3 regions of the Allocoprococcus similis genome follow, and region 1 is predicted to be linked to each of the others. Evidence: predicted binding sites of a transcription regulator. Region 1 holds the regulator's gene; each other region holds the start of a gene.

The links. The regulator NrdR, encoded in region 1, represses ribonucleotide reductase genes. The targets are predictions, from matches to a motif close to CACAANATNTTGTG.
Positions count from the first base shown of each region.
Region 2: a site for NrdR is predicted at 2,729-2,742, ahead of nrdD (anaerobic ribonucleoside-triphosphate reductase). Genes of this name have one in related genera too.
Region 3: a site for NrdR is predicted at 1,145-1,158, ahead of nrdD (anaerobic ribonucleoside-triphosphate reductase). Genes of this name have one in related genera too.

Region 1 covers NZ_BAAHSG010000021.1:44,984-52,709, forward strand. Annotated here, with positions in the region: gene ACYQ5K_RS10905 (ABC transporter permease) at 1-240, shown strand, start outside; gene ACYQ5K_RS10910 (nucleotidyl transferase family protein) at 460-1,011, shown strand; gene ACYQ5K_RS10915 (5-bromo-4-chloroindolyl phosphate hydrolysis family protein) at 1,025-2,401, shown strand; gene ACYQ5K_RS10920 (toxic anion resistance protein) at 2,423-3,556, shown strand; gene arcC (carbamate kinase) at 3,845-4,774, opposite strand; gene ACYQ5K_RS10930 (PRC-barrel domain-containing protein) at 5,053-5,310, shown strand; gene ACYQ5K_RS10935 (NUDIX domain-containing protein) at 5,472-6,167, shown strand; gene nrdR (transcriptional regulator NrdR) at 6,286-6,735, shown strand; gene coaBC (bifunctional phosphopantothenoylcysteine decarboxylase/phosphopantothenate--cysteine ligase CoaBC) at 6,750-7,726, shown strand, end outside.
Region 2 covers NZ_BAAHSG010000011.1:39,656-47,381, reverse strand. Annotated here, with positions in the region: gene ACYQ5K_RS06365 (hypothetical protein) at 1-417, shown strand, start outside; gene nrdD (anaerobic ribonucleoside-triphosphate reductase) at 507-2,696, opposite strand; gene ACYQ5K_RS06355 (HD domain-containing protein) at 2,837-3,430, opposite strand; gene atpC (ATP synthase F1 subunit epsilon) at 4,059-4,472, opposite strand; gene atpD (F0F1 ATP synthase subunit beta) at 4,484-5,881, opposite strand; gene atpG (ATP synthase F1 subunit gamma) at 5,890-6,783, opposite strand; gene atpA (F0F1 ATP synthase subunit alpha) at 6,785-7,726, opposite strand, start outside.
Region 3 covers NZ_BAAHSG010000039.1:19,734-27,459, forward strand. Annotated here, with positions in the region: gene nrdD (anaerobic ribonucleoside-triphosphate reductase) at 1-1,123, opposite strand, end outside; gene ACYQ5K_RS14155 (ABC transporter ATP-binding protein) at 1,463-2,236, opposite strand; gene ACYQ5K_RS14160 (ABC transporter permease) at 2,223-3,110, opposite strand; gene ACYQ5K_RS14165 (ABC transporter substrate-binding protein) at 3,141-4,160, opposite strand; T-box leader at 4,335-4,585, opposite strand; gene ACYQ5K_RS14170 (hypothetical protein) at 4,657-4,950, opposite strand; gene ACYQ5K_RS14175 (helix-turn-helix domain-containing protein) at 5,074-5,421, shown strand; partial or broken gene ACYQ5K_RS14180 (transposase) at 5,578-6,314, opposite strand; partial or broken gene ACYQ5K_RS14185 (alpha-amylase family glycosyl hydrolase) at 6,292-6,405, opposite strand; gene ACYQ5K_RS14190 (glycoside hydrolase family 13 protein) at 6,426-7,726, opposite strand, start outside.

The sequences.
Region 1 (7,726 bases):
CGCGAGGTCAAAAGCTCGATCCGCAGCCAGATCCTGATGGTATTCTTCCTGCCGCTTGTGATGGCGATCATCCATATTGCAGTTGCATTTCCGGTGATCACAAAGCTTTTAGCCATATTTTATCTGAAAAATACAAAGCTGTTCTTCGGATGCACTGCCGGTACAGTGGGAATCTTTGCCGTCTTTTATGTGATCGTATTTGTGATAACAGCAAAAGAATATTATAAAATCGTTGAATAGAAGAAAAAGACAAAAAAGGTGACGAAAGTCATCTTTTTGTCGTATACAGAGGTATTTCTTGCTAAGAACGACCGTTCTGTAGTAGAATACAGATAGACTAATTGAAAAGAGGATTGCGAGAGTGCAAAGCACGTAGCAATCTGGTATCAAAGGGGTCAAAATATCTTTTGCCCCAACATCATTGAAAAGATAAAATTACAGAAAGCAAGGGACGTATAAATGATAGAAAAAGGGCTGGTATATGGAAGATTTCAGATTCTGCATCTCAAACATGTGGAATACATTCTGGCGGCAAAGATGCGCTGCAAAAGGCTTTATATAGGAATCACCATGTCGGATGATCTGCACGTATCAGGGGGTGAGGAAGACAATTACCGGGTAAGACGGAGCGCTAATCCTCTGACTTATATTGAGCGTTATGAGATGCTTCGTGATACGTTGCTCAGTTTCGGAGTGCCGAGAGAAGAGTTTGAGATCATCCCGTTTCCGATTGACAGAGTGGAATATCTGGGGCAGTATCTGCCGGAGGGTGCGGTCTGCTTTATGAGTATCTGTGATGAATGGACTGCGAACAATGAGAAGCGTTTTGAGAAGCTTGGAATTCCGGTGGAAGTCCTCTGGAGAAGAACCAAAGAGGAAAAAGGGGTATCAGGTTCCCAGATCCGGCAGAGGATCCTGGCAGATGAAAAGTGGGATGATCTGGTGCCAAAGACCGTTTATGATTATGTTCTCTCGCACGGAATTGACGACAGGATCAAGTTTTCAAAATAAAGGAGAAGCTGAAATGCAGGATTGGGAAAGATTTGGAGAAGAGATCAGACGAACTGTGCAGGATGCTGTAGACTCACAGGATTACCGGAGGCTGAACCAGACGATCACGGATACGATCAACCGGGCAGTGAACGGTGCGGTAAATGGCGCGGAACAGGGCATGCGTTCTTTTGGAAATGCGTTTGATCAGGCAACGAGAAATATGGGAAGAGGTCCGGGAGGACCGCGTGGAAGATATGGACAGATGGGCGGATCTGACAGATGGGGAAGAACGCCTGGAGGAGGTGTACCTCCGTTCGGAACTTACAGGTGGAGCGGACCGGATGGAAATGGAAGAGCGTGGAATCCGGATATGCAGGACTATAAGGCGGAATCACAGGGAAGCAGCCGGTATGGATACAGCAATGCACAGCAGTCACCTGTCTTGTATGGATCGACGACGGGAACAAAGGCAGGCGGAATTGTCATGATCGCAGCAGGCGGAAGCATGGCACTGATATTCCTGATTCTGTTCCTTGCATCTTGTATTGCTTCTTTGCCGGAAAGTCCGGGGGCTTTATGGATCATGCGTGCGGTATTTGGGCTACTTACGGCAGCAAGTGGCATGATCACAGGCTGGGGCATTAAGCTTCTGAAACAGGTTGGAAGATTCAAGAACTACAGCCGCAGGATCGCAGGCAGAGAGTACTGCAATATTTCAGAAATCGGAAGCAATTCCGGAAAATCCATAAAATTTGTGACAAAGGATCTGGAAAGAATGATTTCCAAAGGCTGGTTCCGTCAGGGGCATATGGATGGTGAGAAGAAATGCCTGATCCTGTCAAACCGTGCTTATGAAGAATATTTACAGATCGAAACTCGCAGACAGCAGTCGAAAGCGGAAGAGCCGGTAAAGAAAGAAGAGAAGACACAGGAAAATACAAAAGAGAAAGATGCAAAGAATGAAAAGCTGACACCGGAGGTGCAGAAGATCATTGACCAGGGGGATGCTTTTATCAGAAAGATCCACGAGTGTAATGAAGCCATTCCGGGAGAAGAGATTTCTGCAAAGATCAGCCGGATGGAGATGCTGGTAGACCGGATCTTTGACCGGGTGGAAGAAAATCCACAGTCAGTTTCGGATATCCGTAAGCTGATGGAATATTATCTTCCGACGACGATCAAGCTTCTGGAAGCATATGAACAGCTTGACAGACAGCCGGTTGATGGAGAAAATATCCAGACTGCAAAGCGTGAGATTGAGGCAACGCTCGATACTTTAAATACGGCGTTTGAGAAACTTCTGGATGACCTGTTTCAAGATACCATGTGGGATGTCTCATCGGATATTTCCGTATTGAATACCATGCTTGCACAGGAAGGTCTGAAAGAGGACGGAATAAAAAAATAAAGTCGCAGGAGGAAGAAGAGTATGAACGATTTTGAAGAATTTAATGTGACACCGGAGCTGACGCTGGATCCGTTTCAGGAAGAAAAAAAAGAGACTCCGCAGATTTATCAGGAGGCAGAACCGGAAACACCGGAGATCGTCCTGACACCGGAAGAAAAGAATATGGTCAGTGCATTTGCAGAAAAAATTGATCTCGCCAATTCGAACATGATTCTTCAGTACGGAGCCGGAACCCAGAAGAAGATCGCAGATTTTTCAGAAAAAGCACTGGAAAATGTAAAGACAAAAGATCTTGGAGAGGTTGGCACACTGTTAAGTGATGTGGTGACAGAACTGAAAGGATTTGATGAGGAAGAGGAAAAAGGATTCCTCGGAATCTTCAAAAAAGGCGGAAACAAGATCCAGGCAATGAAAGCCAAATATGCAAAAGCAGAAACCAATGTAAACAATATTGTCAAAGCACTGGAATCTCACGAAGTGCAGCTTATGAAAGACATTGCGCTTCTGGACAAGATGTATGAAGTGAACATGACATATTATAAAGAATTGTCCATGTATGTGCTTGCCGGAAAGCAGAAGCTTGTCGAGACAAGAAACGGTGAGCTTCAGGAACTGAAGAATAAAGCGATGGCAAGCGGACTTGCCGAGGATGCACAGGCAGCAAAAGATCTGGATTCCAGATGTGAACGTTTCGAGAAAAAACTGCATGATCTGGAACTGACCAAGACAATCGCCATGCAGACCGCACCACAGATCCGTCTGGTGCAGGGAAACGACACAATGATGGCAGAAAAAATCCAGTCTACACTCGTCAATACGATCCCGCTCTGGAAAAGCCAGATGGTACTCGCCCTTGGTGTGGAACATTCCGCACAGGCAGCAGCAGCTCAGAGAGAAGTCAACGATATGACCAATGAACTCCTGCGCAAGAACGCAGAAAAGCTGAAGATTGCTACAGTAGAGACTGCCAAAGAATCCGAGCGTGGAATCGTAGATATTGAAACCTTAAAAGCAACCAATGAATCGCTGATCGCAACCTTCGATGAAGTCATGCAGATCCAACAGGAAGGCCGCCAGAAACGTCAGCAGGCAGAGGTGGAAATGCAGCGCATCGAAGCTGAACTGAAAGCGAAGCTGTTACAGGTTCAGGGGTAAGCATTTGGTGAGGAACTTTTTAAAAGTTTGCCAGCGCACAGACATAAAGGACTCCGTTTTCTGTGATTAGAAACGGTGCTAGAGTCCGTTAGAAAAAAGGCACCAGTAATTCGGATCTGGTTTCGTGCTACAAGCACGAAAGCCAGAGGGCTGCTGAGTGGAATAATCATCAGGATTATTCCGCGAATCAGCCCGGTATCCAAATTACTGGCGCCTTTTTTCTCTACGGACTCTTCAACATTTCTACCCACAGAAAACGGAGTCCTTTATGTCGTCCCTTTTGTACATTTATTCAATAACAGTTCCGGTTTTACCCTTCAGAGCATCTTTCAGAGTATCAAAAGAAGTAATCAGAGCACTTCTTCCCTCTTTCTTTTCTACGAATCCTACGGATGCCTGGAATTTTGGAAGCATATTGTAGATTCCGAAGTGTCCTTCATTCATGTACTGCTTAGCCTGTTCTACGGAGATAGTATCGAGTTCTTCTTCATCTTCTTTTCCGTGGTTTAAGCATACCTTTTCCACACTGGTGAGGATGATGAGCTCATCTGCATCGATCTGCTCGGCGAGCTTGCCGGCAGTAAGATCTTTTTCGATGACTCCGCTGGCACCTTTAAGATGATTGTTCTGCTGGAGTACCGGGATTCCGCCACCACCGCAGGCGATTACAATATGTCCTGCATCGGTAAGGGTGCGGATGGAATCAACTTCTACGATATCAACCGGGTTTGGAGAAGCAACGACACGGCGGAAGCCCTGACCAGGAACTTCTACTACATAATTGCCCTTTTTACGTTCAACGGCAGCGTCTTCTGCGCTCATGATACGTCCGACAACCTTGGTTGGTGTGTAGAATGCTTCGTCATATGGATCAACAGTTACCTGTGTGATAACAGTACATACGCTGCGGTAGATGCCGCGTCCGATCAGTTCTTCGCGAATCGCGTTCTGCAGGTCATATCCGATGTAACCCTGTGACATAGCAGAGCAGACTGACATCGGAGAAGCGGTATAATCCGGATGATTGGTGCTGAATTCGTTCATAGCAGTATGGATCATACCAACCTGAGGTCCATTACTGTGTGTGATTACTACCTGGTATCCTTCTTCAACAAGATCTGCAATGGAAACTGCAGTTTTTTTAACGGCAACCTTCTGCTCCGGAAGTGTGGTTCCGAGTGCGCGGTGTCCTAATGCAACAACAACTTTTTTCTTCATATTACATCCCTCTGTTTCTCAGAATTTGAATTGTCTGCGTATGAAAAACATATAACGCAGACAACAGCGATAAAAAATATATAAAAATTATAGTATTTTTTTATGGAAATTGCAATCATTAGTTGGCAAAAATGCACAGTATAAAAAGGAATTACTGGTGGGCAGAAGCTAAATGGCACAAGGACGGGGATTTTCACAAAACATGCTGACAACAAGGGAAGATGTTCATATAATATAATAAGAAGTCCGGTGGATGGTGCAGTATGAAAGAGGAACGGATTCGATTTTGCGGATTAAAAGAGCGGGAGGTCATTAATATGTGTGACTGCAAGAGGCTTGGTTTTGTTGCCGATCTGCTAGTCAATATCTGTTCAGGGTGTGTGGAAGCATTGATCGTACCGGGACCGGGAAGAATCTGTGGATTTCTTGGGTATGATGCGGAGTATATTATTCCGTTTGAGTGTATTCGCAGGATTGGAGAGGATATTATTCTTGTGGAAATTAAAGAGGACAAATGTCTGAAGCCGTGTAAATAAGAAGATGTTGGGGTCAAAAGGTATTTTGCCCCCTTTGATACCAGATTGCTACGTGCTTTGCACTCTCGCACTCCTTATAAGAATAGTAAAAGAGGAAGAAGAGTACAGACTGCTCAGTGAAATAAATGAGAACAAGTAAAAAGACAAAGGAGAGAAGAAAAATGACAGCATTTTTTAAAGAAATCGAGCCATTCCGGGGAAACGGAAACGAAAATGAAAAGGGACAGACACTGGAAGAATTTCTGGAGGAGTATGATCCTTATAAATATAAGAATCCTTGTGTGACAACAGATGCAGTTATATTTTCCTGCAAAAGAAAGGAAGCGGACGGAGAATGGAAAGTCCTGATGGTTAAAAGACGGAATCATCCGAGCATTGGCTGGTGGGCGCTTCCGGGTGGGTTTATTGAACTTCATGAGAATCTGGAAGATACGGCAAGAAGAGAACTGACCGAGGAGACCGGCATGGCGGATCTTCCGATGGAGCAATTTGCAGTCTATGGAAATGTGGACCGTGATCCAAGAGCACGGATCATCACGTCAGCGTATCTTTCGGTTGTAAATGAAGGGCAGGTAAAGGTGCGGGCCGGCGATGATGCGGCGGATGCAAGATGGATGCAGCTTCATTGCCGGACAGAATCGGTGAAGGAGGACGGAGAATGGACAGAAACCATTTATCGCCTGACATTGGAAAATAAGGACACAGATCTTACAATTTCAGCAGCTGTTGAGAAGAGAGAAAGAAGCGGTCTGGTAAGAGAAACCTATTATAAGGTAAAAGAATCGGACCGGATCGCCTGTGACCATGCGGCACTGATCGTACAGGCATGGAAGCTGGTGGAGAGCCGGCTTATATAGCTTATTGATAAAGTGTGAATTTGTTGACAACCTTGTATACAGGATTTATACTATAGACATTAAAAATGTGCGTGATTCGGCAGTAGAATCAATCAAGAACCAGGCAGGAGGAAAAAAGATGAAGTGCCCATATTGTGGTAACATTGATACAAGAGTCATCGACTCAAGACCGGCAGATGACGGAACGACGATCAGAAGGAGAAGATCCTGTGATGCGTGCAACAAGCGTTTTACAACCTATGAGAAGGTGGAGACCATACCGTTGATCGTGATCAAGAAGGATAACAACCGGGAGCAGTATGACCGTACTAAACTGGAAGGCGGAGTACTCCGGGCATGCTATAAACGTCCGGTATCAGCAGCAGATATTCAGGCAACGATCGACTCGATTGAGACAGCGATTTTCAGCCGGGAAGAGAAAGAAATTCCGAGTAGCCAGATCGGTGAGATTGTTATGGAAAGCCTGAAAAAGCTGGATCCGGTTGCTTATGTACGTTTTGCATCGGTATACAGGGAATTTAAAGACGTGAATACATTCATGGATGAACTGAAGAAAATATTAGAATAAAAGGGGAAAGACAAATGGAACGGAAAAAGACAGTATTGCTCTGCGTGACCGGCGGTATTGCGGCGTACAAGATTGCAACACTGGCAAGTATGCTGGTAAAGACAGGATACGATGTAAAAGTTGTGATGACACAGAATGCAACGAATTTTATCAATCCGCTGGTATTTGAGACGCTGACACAGCATAAGTGCCTGATCGATACATTTGACCGCAATTTTGAGTACAGTGTGGAACATGTGACACTGGCAAAATGGGCAGATATTGTGATGATCGCACCGGCTACAGCGAATGTGATCGGTAAGCTGGCACACGGGATTGCAGATGATATGCTGACTACGACTGTGATGGCATGTGCCGAATGTAAGAAGATCCTTGCACCGGCGATGAACACAAGAATGTATGAGAATCCGGTCGTACAGGATAATTTAAAACTTCTGGAGCATTATGGATATGAAGTGATCCAGCCGGCAAGTGGACATCTGGCATGCGGAGATAACGGAGCCGGGAAGATGCCGGAAGCGGAGACTTTGTATGAATATATTTACCGGGATACTGCTTATGAGAAAGATCTGACCGGAAAGAGAATTCTTGTCACAGCAGGGCCGACAAGAGAAGCAATCGACCCGGTGCGCTACATTACAAATCACTCATCCGGTAAGATGGGATATGCCATTGCACGCGTTGCTGCGGCAAGAGGAGCGGATGTTACGCTTGTCACCGGACCGACAGAGATAAAAAAGCCGATGTTTGTGAAGATCGTTCCGGTCACGACCGCAAAGGAAATGTTCGAGGCGGTAAAGGAAGAAGCGGAAGATGCAGACATTGTGTGTAAGGCAGCAGCGGTTGCAGATTACCGGCCAAAGCATATTGCGGATGAAAAGGTGAAAAAGTCAGACAGTGAGATGAGTCTGGAGCTGGAAAAGACGGACGATATTCTGAAATATCTCGGGGAGCACAGAAAAGACGGACAGTTTCTGTGTGGATTTTCAAT
Region 2 (7,726 bases), on a different contig from region 1:
GCCGTAAATCCGGAAGCCGAAGCAGTAATCAATGCAATGTTTACCGCGCCAAATGAAGAATTATACTCTCCGGATGCTTCTACCGTAATCGGTGAAAATAATGATGCAAATTCTGATGATGCTTTCGCCAATTCTGAGAAAATTCTTGAGAACTGGAACAAGCTTGTAGGAAAATATTTTGAAAGCAGTCGATTAGAATATTTTGTTTCAACCTATGGTCAGACCTATCTGTCAGAGGCAGCTGTTAATAATACCAAAATAGCTGTAAAAGATATTTCGCTTGACTCCAAAACAGATGATTCCGAAACTGTTCTTGTGACTTTTTCGGTCGATAAGAAAGAAATAGTCCAAAAGATATATTTTTCTTATGACCAGGATGGTTTGATCAAAGACGTTTATCCACTTAACTTTAAATAACTTGTCCTAAATAAAAGACACGGCTTCTTTGAACGAAAGCCGTGTCCTTTATTATATCTTCTCACTTTTTTTCAAAAATATTTCCATCCTTACAGATGCAACACCCTGTCCTTAATCTCCTGGGTTCTTCCCTGATTCCAGAACTGGGTTCCGATATATCCGCAGGTTCTTCTCGCCACAAAAAGCTTGTCCTGGTCACGGTTGCCACAGTTCGGGCATTCCCATACCAGCTTTCCGGTCTCGTCCTCGATGATCTTGATCTCTCCGTCATAACCGCAGACTTCGCAGAAATCACTCTTGGTATTCAACTCTGCATACATGATATTCTCATAAATGTACTGTAATACGGAAAGCACTGCCGGAATATTGGTCTGCATATTCGGCACTTCGATATAGCTGATCGCCCCGCCCGGTGAAAGCTTCTGAAATTCCGATTCAAATTTCAGCTTACTGAATGCATCGATCTCTTCGGTAACATGTACATGATAGCTGTTCGTAATATAGTTCTTATCTGTAACGCCCGGAATGATTCCGAAACGCTTCTGCAGACATTTTGCGAACTTGTATGTGGTAGATTCCATCGGTGTTCCGTATACGGAATAGCTGATATTTTCTGCCTCTTTCCATTCTTTACATTTATCGTTCAGACGCTGCATAACTGACAGTGCAAATGGCTTTGCTTCCGGATCTGTATGGGATTTGCCAAGCATCCGCATACACATCTCATAAAGTCCCGCATAGCCAAGGGAAATGGTTGAATATCCATCAAATAACAGCTTGTCGATGGTCTCTCCCTTTTTCAGACGGGCAAGCGCCCCGTTCTGCCACAGGATCGGTGCAACATCTGAAACGGTTCCGAGAAGGCGTTCGTGTCTGCATCTGAGTGCTCTGTGACAAAGCTCCAGTCTCTCGTCCAGAATCTCCCAGAAACGTTCCATATTGCCTTCTGATGAACATGCCACATCCACCAGGTTGATCGTCACAACCCCCTGGTTGAAACGTCCGTAGAACTTATGGCTTCCGTCTGCATTTCTCTGGGAATCTTCTACGGTAAGGAATGAGCGGCATCCCATGCACGGATAAACATCTCCATCTTTCAGTTCTTTCATGATCTTTGCAGAAATATAATCCGGCACCATACGCTTTGCGGTACATTTTGCAGCCAGCTCAGTCAGATACCAGTATTTGGAATCTTCGGTAATATTATCTTCATCCAGTACATAGATCAGCTTCGGAAACGCCGGTGTGATCCATACTCCCTTTTCATTCTTAACACCCTGCATACGCTGCTTCATCACTTCTTCGATGATCATCGCAAGGTCATCCCTGGTTCTTCCTTCCGGGACCTCATCCAGATACATGAAAACAGTTACGAAAGGTGCCTGTCCATTACAGGTCATCAGTGTGATCAGCTGATACTGGATTGTCTGGATTCCGCTCTGTACTTCGGTACGAAGCCTTCTCTCTGTGATCTTGTCGATGATCGCATCATCCAGAACCTCTCCGGATTCCATTCTTTCTTCAATGACACTCTTGCGGAGCTTCTGACGGCTTACATCTACGAATGGTGCAAGATGTGACAGAGTAAATGACTGTCCGCCATACTGGTTACTTGCAACCTGTGCAACGATCTGTGTGGTCACATTACACGCGGTAAAGAAACTATGTGGTTTCTCGATCATCGTCTCACTGATGACAGTTCCGTTCTGGAGCATATCCTCCAGGTTGATCAGATCACAGTTGTGCTCTTTCTGTGCAAAATAGTCCATATCATGAAAATGAATGATTCCTTCTTCGTGTGCACGGACGATTTCTTCCGGAAGAAGGACTCTCCTGGTAAGGTCCTTGCTGACCTCTCCTGCCATGTAATCTCTCTGTGTAGAATTGATCACAGGATTCTTATTGGAGTTCTCCTGCTTTACTTCCTCGTTCATATGATCGATCAATGCAAGGATTCCGTTATCCGTTGTATTCGACTTTCTGGTTAATTCTCTCTTATAGCGATAGCGGACATACTTCTGGGCAACCTCATAACCACGCATCTCCATAATGCCGGTCTCAACCATATCCTGGATGTCCTCCACATTCACTGCATGCGTAAATTCCTCTGCCTGCTGTGCAATCTTCTCCGCAATTGCAATGATCTGAAAGTCATTCATCTTGTGGATGTTCTCAACCTCTTCATTCGCTTTTTTGATCGCATTCACAATCTTCTCCAGCCGGAAGTCTACTTCCTCACCGTTTCTTTTGATTACTCTCGTTTTTACTTCCAAACCCATCCCAACTTTCTCCTAACTTTGTTCCATCGCTCTACAAAATATAGTGTCACTTTTAAGTTTCTCCACTATATTTTGCGCTCTGTAGTATATGATACCCCATATTCATGAAAATGAAAAGGGGGATTTTTGTTTTTTTTATGTTATTTTTTTATCTTGCCATTTTCCAGATTCGGTCTTAAAAATTCTTCCTTTGCATACTCCCAGATTGCTTCTGAGCCCTTTGCCGTATTCTGGTTACGGTTCAGGATCTGTTCAATATGAACATCATGTTCCTCCCATGCTTTGCCGTCTGTAGCCGCATTTAACATGATCGGCTGGATATTGTCCATCGTCCGGGCAAACCTCGACTCAGCAGTCTCCTGTGCCTCAAATTCCTCCCAGAGCGTCCGAAATTCCTTTCCCTGCTTTACCGGAAGAAGTCCGAAAATCCGGTCCGCAGCCTTCACTTCCCGTTCCTTCTGCGTCTTCTTCGCATCCTCATCATAGGCATAGGTATCCCCTGCATCAATTTCTACAATATCATGGATCAAAAGCATCGTTACTGTCTTAAGAACATCAATCTTCTCATTGGAATATCCCGCAAGCAGAACCGTCATGATCGCCATATGCCACGCATGCTCCGCGTCATTCTCCTTACGCACCCCATCCGTCAGATATGTCTGCCTCCCAATAAATTTTTCCTTGTCAATCTCCCGAAAGAAATTAAATAATTGCGTAAGCTCCTCTTTTTCCACGTTTTTGCTCCTTCTATGATGAAATACACTCTATTTGAACACCTCAAAATCCTGTTTCTCAGTACACGCACACTGTTATATATTCTACCACAAACTACCCTGTATCGGAACTTTTATTTTGTAAAAGATTGTACCATTTTTCCCAATAAATTTTGTCAAAAATTCCATCTGGACAAATTCGCTTTTTTGTACTCTCAAACTCATCCCACCATCATCCTAATCCTATCCAACAAACTTATTCCCCTTCCGACCTGACAATCTTACAGCCCTCTCCAATAAATTCACGTCCTCACCGCATCCATTTCTCCCCAAATAAATTTATCCTTCCAAACCAACTAATAAACTTCTTTGCTTCATCCTTCCGCCAGCACCTTTGAGTGACAAATTTTTAAAAAGAGAATGCTTCCATTCAACTTGTTGTGCAATGGAGATGAAACTCAAAAATTGTGGAAGCCTCTGCTGACACAATTTTCGCTTTCAGAGGTTCATCGAAATGGTTTGCACAACCTGAATGGAAGCATTCTCTTTTTAAAAATTTGTCTACACAACTTACATTTCCGGATACATGATGCTAAAAAGCGCGCAACCCTTATCAGATTACGCGCTTCCACATAAATTTGTTTCCTGTTTACCATTCTTTTCGCTTTGACACCTTCAACCGGTTCATCGCCCTCGAAAGCGAAGCCTGTGTCCGGTAATATTCCTGTATACTCTGTTTCTGGCGAAGCCTTTCTTCTGCATACTCCTTCTGCTCCTGGGCATGTCTTGCATCAATGTCTTCCGGTTTTTCCGCTGTCTGCACCAGCATGGTCACACGGTTGTTAACAATCTCAAGAAAACCGGTTCCCACAGCGACATCTACCCATTCGCCTTCTTCAAACTGAAGTTTTGTATCACCGATTGCAACAGCGATCACCATATTTTCATGATGAGGAAGGATCTCCATTCCACCGCCGTCCGGTACCGGCACGATCATCTTTCTGCAGCGTCCTTCATAGAATACCCGGTCACTGGAAATGATTTTAAGTCCAAATGTATCCATATCCGGCACCTCTATTCTGCTTTTTCAGCCTTTGCCTTCTCGATGACTTCATCAATCGTTCCTACATTGAAGAATGCATTCTCCGGATACTCATCCATTTCTCCGTCGAGGATCATTTTAAATCCACGGATCGTCTCTTTCAGAGGTACATATTTTCCCGGAACTCCGGTAAATGTCTCTGCAACGAAGAATGGCTGGGAGAGGAATTTCTGAATCTTTCTTGCTCTCATAACCGTTGCCTTGTCTTCATCGGAAAGCTCTTCCATACCAAGAATTGCGATGATATCCTGCAGCTCTTTGTATTTCTGCAGAACCTCTGTTACACGGTTTGCAACTTCATAATGCTCTTCTCCGACAATATCCGCCTCCAGAATACGGGAGTTAGATTCCAGTGGATCAACTGCCGGGTAAATTCCCTGTTCAACAACCTTACGGGAGAGTACGGTTGTTGCATCCAGATGAGCAAATGTAGTTGCCGGAGCCGGGTCTGTAAGGTCATCGGCAGGTACATAAACAGCCTGTACGGATGTGACAGAACCATTCTTTGTAGATGCGATCCTCTCCTGCAGTTCACCCATTTCAGTTGCCAGTGTCGGCTGATAACCTACGGCTGATGGCATACGTCCAAGAAGTGCGGATACTTCGGAACCTGCCTGTGTAAAACGGAAAATATTATCAATGAAAAGAAGCACATTCTGATGTTCTTTATCACGGAAATATTCAGCCATCGTAAGTCCTGTCTCAGCGACACGCATACGTGCTCCAGGTGGTTCATTCATCTGACCAAACACTAAGGCTGTCTTATCCAGAACTCCGGATGCTTTCATTTCTGTCCAGAGGTCATTACCTTCACGGGAACGTTCTCCAACACCGGTAAAGATGGAATATCCGCCGTGCTCTGTGGCTACGTTACGGATCAGTTCCTGGATCAGTACAGTCTTACCTACACCGGCACCACCGAACAGACCGATCTTACCACCCTTTGCATAAGGTGCAAGCAGGTCGATAACCTTGATCCCTGTTTCCAGGATTTCTACAACCGGACTCTGGTCTTCAAATGACGGCGGATCTCTGTGGATCACCCAGTGTTCGGTATCTTCTTTTATTTCTTCACCATTATCGATGGTCTCTCCAAGTACGTTGAACAGACGTCCAAGTGTCTGCTCTCCAACCGGTACTTTAATTCCAGAACCGGTAGCGGTTACTTCCATGTCCTTGCAAAGGCCTTCACTTGCTGCCAGCATCAGACAACGAACCTCATCATTTCCCAGATGCTGCGCAACTTCCATAATACAGGTTTTTCCGTTGTTCTCCACCTGCAGGGCATCTTTGATACGCGGCAGATTTCCGTCCTCAAATACAACGTCAACAACTGGTCCCATGACCTGTACAATACGTCCTTTATTCATACCTGTTTTCACTTCCTTTTCCGTTTCTGGGCTTTGGCACCTGCACAAACCTCAGTAATTTCCTGTGTGATCGCAGCCTGCCTTGCCCTGTTATATATAATAGAAAGATCTTTAATGATTTCCTGCGCGCTGTCTGTTGCTGATTGCATTGCTGTCATTCGCGCATTATGTTCACTTGCATATGCCTCTACCAGACATCCATAGATCATACCAACCACATAGTTCGGTACGATACTGTCCAGAACTGCTTCAGCTGATGGATAAAGTGCGATCGCTTCACGATGGATATTGATCGGCATCTTCATCTCATTGAAAGAAGATCTTTCAAGTGGAAGGATCTTCATCTTCTCAACCATTGTCAGCATGGAATTTTCCATTCGGGTATAAACGATATATACCTCATCCAGCTCACCCTCGCGGAACTGTGAAAAGATCTCTTCTGCAATATCTCTCGCTCTATGCATTGTAGGTTTCTGAACTGTATAGAGAAAATTCGTATCAATTTTCACACCTTTATTCGCATAATAATGTCTTCCAAGTTCACCGACCACGAATAATTTATGTTCCCCGGGCTCTTTCAGCAGCTCATCCTCTACTTTTACAATATTATGATTATACGCTCCAGCAAGTCCTTTATCTGCAGTAATAACGATTGAACCTATTTTTCGTTTCTCTTTCGGAATCTCTTCTCTCTTATCAAAATAGAGATGTTCGATTTCCGGTATATGACGCAGGATTCTGGAAATCTCTCCCTGCAGTCCGTAAAAATACGGTTCTGACTCTGCCAGCTTTTTCTTCGCCTGTCTCATCTTGGTAGATGAGATCATATACATGGCGTTTGTGATCTTCATTGTATCTTTTACACTGTTGATCCGAGTCTGTATTTCTCTGATATTTGCCATATTAACACCTGCTGTCTTTGAATTCCTTCGCTACTTCCACGATCTTTGCAGCCAGTTCATCGGACAGAGCCTTTGTCTGCTCAATCTCTTCACTGATTTCCGGATGAACTGTTGCAAAATAATTCAGCATATCCATCTGGAATTTCTTGACTTCTTTTGTATCAATACCGAGCAGTACTTTATTTCTTGCTGCACATAAGGTAATGACCATCTCATGCATGGACATTGGATGTCCAAGTGGCTGTTTCAGAAGTTCCATCAGACCGGATCCATATTCCAGCTGTTCCTTTGTTGCTGCATCCAGATCGGAACTGAACTGTGTAAAGACTTCCATCTCACGATACTGTGCAAGATCGATACGGATACTTCCGGCTGCCTTCTTCATTGCCTTTGTCTGTGCTGCACCACCAACACGGGATACGGAAAGACCTACGTTAACCGCCGGTCTCATTCCTGAGAAGAACAGATCACTTTCCAGGAAGATCTGTCCGTCTGTAATGGAAATGACGTTGGTCGGAATGTATGCAGATACATCTCCTGCCTGTGTCTCGATGATCGGAAGTGCTGTGATCGAACCGCCTCCCATTTCATCACTTAAACGGCTTGATCTCTCAAGCAGTCTTGAATGAAGATAGAAAACATCTCCGGGATAAGCTTCACGTCCCGGTGAACGTCCAAGAAGCAGGGACAGCGCACGGTATGCAACTGCGTGCTTTGAAAGATCATCGTAAACGATCAGGACATCTTTTCCTTTGTGCATGAAATGTTCTGCAATAGCGGTTCCTGCATAAGGTGCAATATACTGAAGCGGTGCACAGTCACTTGCTGTTGATGCTACTACGATGGTGTAATCCATTGCGCCGCCGTTTTTAAAGGTATTGACAACCTTTGCGATCGTTGATGCTTTCTGACCGATCGCTACATAGATACAGATGACATCCTT
Region 3 (7,726 bases), on a different contig from region 1:
AGCCTTTTCCGGTAAGGCTGAGCCAGTCCGGATACATAGTTTTTCTTGAGCACTCGATTCCGGCTTCAAAAAGATCTTCTCCAGGCTTTCCAGGTCCATGTAAATTTTCATCATAAAGGAACACGATTTTCGGGAAAAGTACCGGTTTTTTATGTCCCAGCTTTCCCTGTCCTCCTGCTCTTACTTCCAGCATTGTCTTTGTGACAAGCTTTCCGTATTTGCTGATATTGGTTCCGCTGGTCATGGTAATAAATGGATAGTCTCCGCGGCTTGAGGATACGGAGTTGAACTTATACTCCCATCCCTGGAATCCCTGCTCCATCTCTTTTTCCAGATCCTTCCAGGCAACCTCCTGTGCTACTTCTTCCGAAAGTCCGAGGCTTCTGTATTTGTTCAGATGATTTTCATGGGAACGCTTCGCATAAGGCTCCAGGATCTCATCTACGCTCGGCACGGTAAATCCTCCGTACTGCTGGCTTGCCGCACTCAGTACGATATCTCCGATCACATCAAATGCCGTATCCAGTGTCTTTGGCTCATTGTACCAGAGATTTCCCATCTCAAATCCACCGGTCAGTACGCTTTTCACATCAAAGAGACAGCAGTTCATCGTATCTCTTCGGGCTGACATATCATGGATATAAATATATCCTTCCCTGATTGCCTGTAATTCTTCCACCGTCAGGAAAAATTTCTTATATAATTCTTTGTTCAGCTCATTGAAGATCAGGCTTCGCTTGGTCGACACCAGTGCACTGTCTGTATTACTGTTCTCTTTGTCCCCGATATACATGATCGACTGGCTTTTCTTATAAACCTCGTCCAGCATCTGCACAAAATCCTGCTTGTAATTCCGATAGTCCCGGTAACTTTTTGCCACGATCGGATTCACTTTCTCAAGCGCACCCTCTACAATATTGTGCATCTCCGGAATCCGGATCTCATTCACTCCGAGTTCTTCTACCTTTTCTTCTACGAAATGACAGATAAAATCAATATCTTTCTGTGAAAATTTGATCAGTGCACGATATGCAGACTTATTGACTGCCACAACGACTTTTTGCACGTTAAATTCTTCTTTTGTCCCGTCTTTTTTTACAACTTTCACATTGTTTAAGCTCATCTTGCTCTCCTTTCTGATAACTACAATATATTGTATTCTATTTAAAATGCATACTATATCTTGATCGTTTTCCTCTATTCTAGCACTATCACATTGAGAGCGTCAATCTGTGAAAATGACCAATTTTCCGGCAGCCAGACAACCAAATCTTCTACAGGTATATTCCCGAAAATCCATTGACATTTTATACAAGATAGGCTTCTCCTTCTGTATTCAGACAATAGTCTTTCATTTTGAAAATCCTCGAATAATTTTTCTAAAACCTTTGAAGATACAAAAAGAGATAAGCCGAAACTGTTTTCTTTCTGCTTATCTCTTCAATTCATAATCTTGTATTTTTTAGTTTCCACACTCAATACTGATCTCATTGAACATCGTCAGGATCTCATCGATCGAGGTATCCTCTTTTTCTTTTCCTGCCTTATCCATCACACAATGTCCCTGATGCATCATGATCAGACGATTACCGTATTCTACTGCATAGCGGAGATTGTGTGTGACCATAACCGTTGTCAGATTCTTTTCTTTTACAATCTTATCGGTCAGCTCCATGATCAGTTCTGCTGTCTTTGGATCCAGCGCTGCGGTATGCTCATCCAGGATCAGGAACTCGATTGGTGTCATCGTAGACATCAGCAGTGCCATTGCCTGACGCTGTCCTCCGGAAAGTGATCCTACCTTGACATGAAGCTTATCTTCCAGTCCAAGACCAAGCTGGGCGAGCTGCTCTCTGTAATAATCAATACGTGCCTTATTCGTTCCCCGTCCAAGTCCGTAGAACCTTCCTTTATTGTCCGCAAGAGACATATTTTCCAAGATCGTCATGGACGGGCAGGTTCCCATAGATGGATTCTGGTACACGCGTCCGATCTTCTGGTTTCTCTTGTATTCTTTTACCCTTGTGATATCTTTTCCATCGATCAGGATCTGTCCGGATTCTACCGGAATACTTCCGCAGATGATATTCAGCATCGAAGTTTTACCGGAACCGTTACTTCCTACTACGGATACAAATTCGCCCTGATTGATCGTCAGATTGAAGTCCTCAAAAAGACACATCTCATTGACTGTACCCGGATTATAATATTTGTGGATATTTCTAAGCTCCAGCATTCTTCTTCACCTTCTTCTTTCTCTCCATACTAAGCACCAGGATTACCAGGAATAACACGGCTGTGATCAGCTTCATATCCTGCGGTTCGAAGTTCTTCAGCGCGATTGCCACACAGGCCTTGTAAATGATAGAACCGATCAGTACAGCTGTCGTTGTTTTTACAAAACTGATTTTTTTGAAAATACTGGTTCCGATGATAACACTTGCAAGACCGATTACCATCGCCCCTGTACCACTGGAAATTTCAAATACACGTTCTTCCTGGCAGAAAATACATCCCGCAAGTGAACACAGCCCATTTGCGATTGCAAGTCCCAGGATTTTTACATTTCCTTCATCCTTTGCCATTGCAGTTACCAGTTTATCGTTATCTCCGACTGCGCGGAGCAGGTATCCTGACTTGGTATTCAGGTAAAGGTCCAGAATGATTTTCACAATTAACGCAATGATCAGAATGATGAGCAATGTAGAGTAAGCGGAAAATCCTGACGGAACCAGCTTATCCAGTGTATCATTTTTAAAGATTGTCTTCTGGGAAAACAGCGGTACATTGGCTGTTCCTGCCACGCGAAGGTTGATCGTCCAGAGCGCTGTCATCATAATGATACCGGAAAGCAGATCTCTTACCTTGCATTTGACATGGATCAGTCCGGTACAGATACCGGCTGCCACACCTGCCGCAAATGCAACCGGAAGTGTCAGATACGGGTTCGCTCCTTTTGTGATCATAAGCGCCGTTACGGCAGCTCCTAATGGAAAGCTGCCATCTACGGTCAGATCTGGAAAATCCAGAATTTTGTATGTTATATAAATTCCCAGTGCAAGGATTCCGTAAATCAGTCCCTGCTCCAAAATTGATACTGCAAAGCTCATTGCATTGCTCCTCACTTTTCTAATTCAAATTTAGTTTTCGCTGATAGAATCGTATGTCTCTACCGCGCTGTTTTTCAGATCATCTTCCACTGTGATTCCAAGATTTTCTGCTACTTTTGTATTCAGGTAAAGTCCTGCTTCTGTGATCGTCTCAAATGGCATTTCAGATGCTTTCTTTTCTCCTTTGAGAACCTTTGCTGCCATCTTACCTGTCTGTTTACCAAGTGCTACATAATCAAGACCTTCTGCTGCCAGGCATCCAAGCTTCACCTGTTCGATCTCACTTCCGAATACCGGGATATTTGCTGCATTTGCCTTATCCAGAATGGTTGCAAGTGAGCTTACTACCGTGTTATCTGTCAGGTTGCTGATGCAGTCAACCTGTGACAGAAGATCGTCTGTTGCAAGTGCGATTTCTGATGTATTTGTAATTCCCTTTTCTACAAGTTCAAATCCATAGTCACCGACTTTTTCTTTGTATTCAGCAATTGCAGATACGCTGTTTGCCTCACTTGTTGTATAGAGGATACCGATCTTCTTTGCATCCGGAAGAAGTTCACGGATCATTTTCAGCTGTGCTTCAATCGGAAGTTTATCACTGGTTCCTGTGACTTCTCCAACCGGGTTCCCTTTATCATCTGCAAGCTCTGCTGCTTTCGGATCTGTAACTGCAGTATAGATAACCGGAATATCTGTATCCATCGCAGCATTGTATGCTGTCTGTGCACTTGGTGTTGCGATTCCGCAGATCAGATCTACCTTGTCGGATACAAAGCTGCTTGCGATCTGTGATGCAGTTCCCATATCTGCTGCCGAGTTCTTGTATTCAACCTTCAGGTTCTTTCCTTCCTCAATACCTTCTTCTTTCAGGCCCTCTAAAAATCCTTCACGGCAGTTGTCAAGGGATCCGTGCTCTGCAAACTGGGAAATACCGATTGTATAACTCTTTTCTCCGTCTGCTGTCTTGGAATCCGACTTGCTTCCACATCCTGCCATCATTGCTGCTGCCATTGCCATTGTTAATAATACTGCGATTGTTCTCTTTTTCATAATTTTGTTCTCCTCTTCTTGATAAATAATTTTCTTTGTTAGCTTTCAAGAGAAGGTGTTTCCTGATTCCGCGCCGTACCACAACAGGAATACATATGTAACATCCTGCCGGAGGCTTTTTATTTATCAGGAAAGGGGGGTCCGGTAAATAAAAAACGCCTCAATCCTTCTACGGATTGAGGCGACTAATATCTTCTATTAACGCGGTACCACTCAACTTTAACAGTTTCCTGTCCTCTTTTATGTACTAACATACATCCCTTATTGATAACGGGTTTGGTTCCCGACAAACCATACTCTCATTCGTCTGATTTCAGGCTGCCCTCGAAAGTCCATTCAATCATCAACTCCATACAGCAATCCCACCACCTGCTGCTCTCTGTGATATCGTTCGATAACCTACTCCTCTTTCTCAACGGTTTCACAATCTATGGTTGTTATATTACCTCTTTATTCTCTGTTTGTCAACCTGATTTTTGGAATTTTTCAGATTTTTCTACTCTATTTTCTCAGCTCCCTGAAAAATATCCTGATAACACACCCCGTAATTATCTAAAATCAGTGAAAAGATCTTACGGTTCTTTTCATATTCCATCCCCAGTTCAAGATAAGCCTTAAGATGCAATAATGCCCCCAGAAGATAGACTCTGTCGTCTTCTGTTTTATAAAATTCATAGAGACGGTAAATACTGATTATGAGGAGTTCTTCTTTATCCACTCCAAGTCTTTCACATTCATTCACCGCAAGCTTTATCGCCTCAAGATCTGTTCTGTACGATTCCCAATCCATTTCTCTCCCCCCTTTTTTAATCATATCCTATCATGGCGTTTTTATAAAGTCAACTTGCATATAATGTCATTCTTTTTTCAAATTGAAATGCTACACTACTTTTATGAAGGAGAGATAAACAGCATGGAAAAGAATTTCGGTACACGCGTTCGGCAGGCACGTCACAAAGCAGGTCTTACACAGGCAGCACTAGCAGAAAAACTAAATCTTGATGAGACAACGATAAGCCGGATTGAAAATGGCAGCCAGGCAACATCCTTTGCAACCATGCTTAATTTTTCAGAAGCATTAGATGTCAAATTTGATTATCTGATCTGTGACTATCTGGATGATTCCATTCATTCAAAGGATCCGCTCAATGCCGAGATCCTGGATATGATCACACCGCTTCCTGATAATTATAAACAATTGATCCGTGACAATATCCGGCAGTTGTTAGAAAAGATTCCGCCAGAGATGGGCGAAAAATAAATGTAGTCTATGCCACCCCAGAGGAGAAAAAAAATGGGCGTGTGAAAAAACGAAAGTTTTTTCATGCGCCTTTTTGTTTATGGATGCAACAATCATTATATTTTATAAAAAAGTGTATAACTCCCCTTACCCCATAAGAAAAGATATTATGGAATCCTATGCGGCAGTTTCTGTTTTTTTCTGTTTGTTGTAATATTTATAAAGATTGTGTCCAATAGAAACAAGAAATACTTCGAGCAGTACAGATTTTATTCCTCTTCGGACAATCCTTTTGTACCAACGGTCGTTTTTTATGATACCAAATGTACCTTCTGCCTGGATGGATCTGTTCATCCTCAGAAGTGCTCCCTGGATACTTTCGAGATTTTCAATCACTTCTTGATGCATCGCTGTAAGTTCGCGGTTGATCCGGACAGTACGGTTTTTATCTGTCTTTTTACATTGTTCTGCGTATGGACAGCCGGAGCAATCTTCACACTGATACACTTCTTCCTGACGCCCATACTTGTTGCCTTTTACGTTTTTTCTATACTGAAGATAAAATCTTTTCCCGTTTGGGCAACGCATGATCCCGTCTTTCTCGATTGGAAAATTTACTGCACGAAATGGATCTTCATGATACTTCTTGTCAGTAGTCTCTTTCTTGAACATGGGGAACTTCATATATTTTTCATTCCATGTTGCTCACAGAAGATGTAATTATTGTAAGAACCATATCCGGCATCTGCCACTGGGTACTTCGGATAAAAGCCATATGTAGTATAAAACTTGTTCATTAGTGGAATAAAACAATCCATATCTGAGCAATACTGGTTTACATCAACAACAGCAATGTACTCATCTGCAACACCGACCTGTACATTATAGGCTGGAAATATCGTATCCATCGTCATCTTGTGGAGAACGATACACCGGTGAGAGCCAGATTGCATCTATTCCAAGTTTTTTCAAATAATCCAATCTGCTGATAATTCCTGGAATATCCTCTCCTTTCTTTATGTTCCCTAAATTCTACGAATGAGCGTTCCGTTTACGCCAAGTATCTCTCCATCAAATTCTCGGGCAAAAAGAATTTCCCCATCTCCTTTTACCTTTACTTCTTCCTCTGATGCATTTAACAGGACCTCAATTTTATTACCATCTTCATCTAACTTAATATATTCTACACATCGATCATTTTCATATGTATCCGGGAAATGGAAATGTGGGCTTCTGCACATTTTCTCGTTTCTTCTAAGCATAATCAGTTTCCGCATCATTGTAATCTTTTCCTGATTTTCTTTGCTTTCAATCTCACTCCATGGCATACATCTTCTGCAGTCCGGGTCATGGGCTCCTTCCATTGCGATTTCCGTTCCGTAATAAATGCAAGGGCTTCCCGGAAGCGTAAAGAGAATTGCAAGCTGCTGATAAAATTTATCTAAATCATGAAAACGATTCATAAGTCTCTCCGTATCGTGGGAATCCAGCAGGTTGAAAAGTACATCATTATTTTGCTGCATATACATGGTATAGCAACGATTCACCATAAATTCAAATTCCTCTTTTTTCATCGTTTTATCAAGGAAAAAGTCATGGATTCCGCTGAGCAATGGGTAATTCATAACGGAATCATACTCATCTCCTTGCAGCCACTGACTTGCATCGTGCCAGATTTCTCCTAACAGATAAATATCCGGTTTTACCATTTTTAAATGTTCTCGTATACGCTTTAAGAACCGATGTGATACTTCATTTCCTACATCGAAACGGATTCCGTCTATATCGAATTTTTGAACCCATTCTTCACAGACCTTGCAAAAATACTCAATTACTTCTTCATTATTCGTATTCAACTTTGGCATCGTATCTGCAAATGCAAAAGAGTAAAAGCGTCTGTCTCTAGTGTCTGCTCTTTTTCCGATTTGTTCCCAGTCTTCCACCATAAACCAATCCGCATAACAAGAATCTTTTCCATGTTCCAGCACATCAATCCATGGTGCAAATTTTCTTCCGCAGTGATTAAATACTGCATCTACCATAATGCGGATTCCTTTTTCATGTGCTTCCATGCAAAGCGCCTTCATTGTTTCTTCATCTCCGAAAGCCGGATCGATCTTTGTGTAATCTGTAGTATCATATTTGTGATTGGATTCTGCTTCCATAATTGGATTAAAATAAATCCCGGTAATTCCGAGGTTCTGAAGATAGGATAGTTTCTGACGGATTCCTTCCAGATTTCCTCCGAATTTTTCCTGATTGGTCACGGTTCCGTGATTTCTCCACGGCGTGATATCATTTCCATTCTTTTCCGGTGTCCCGTTGC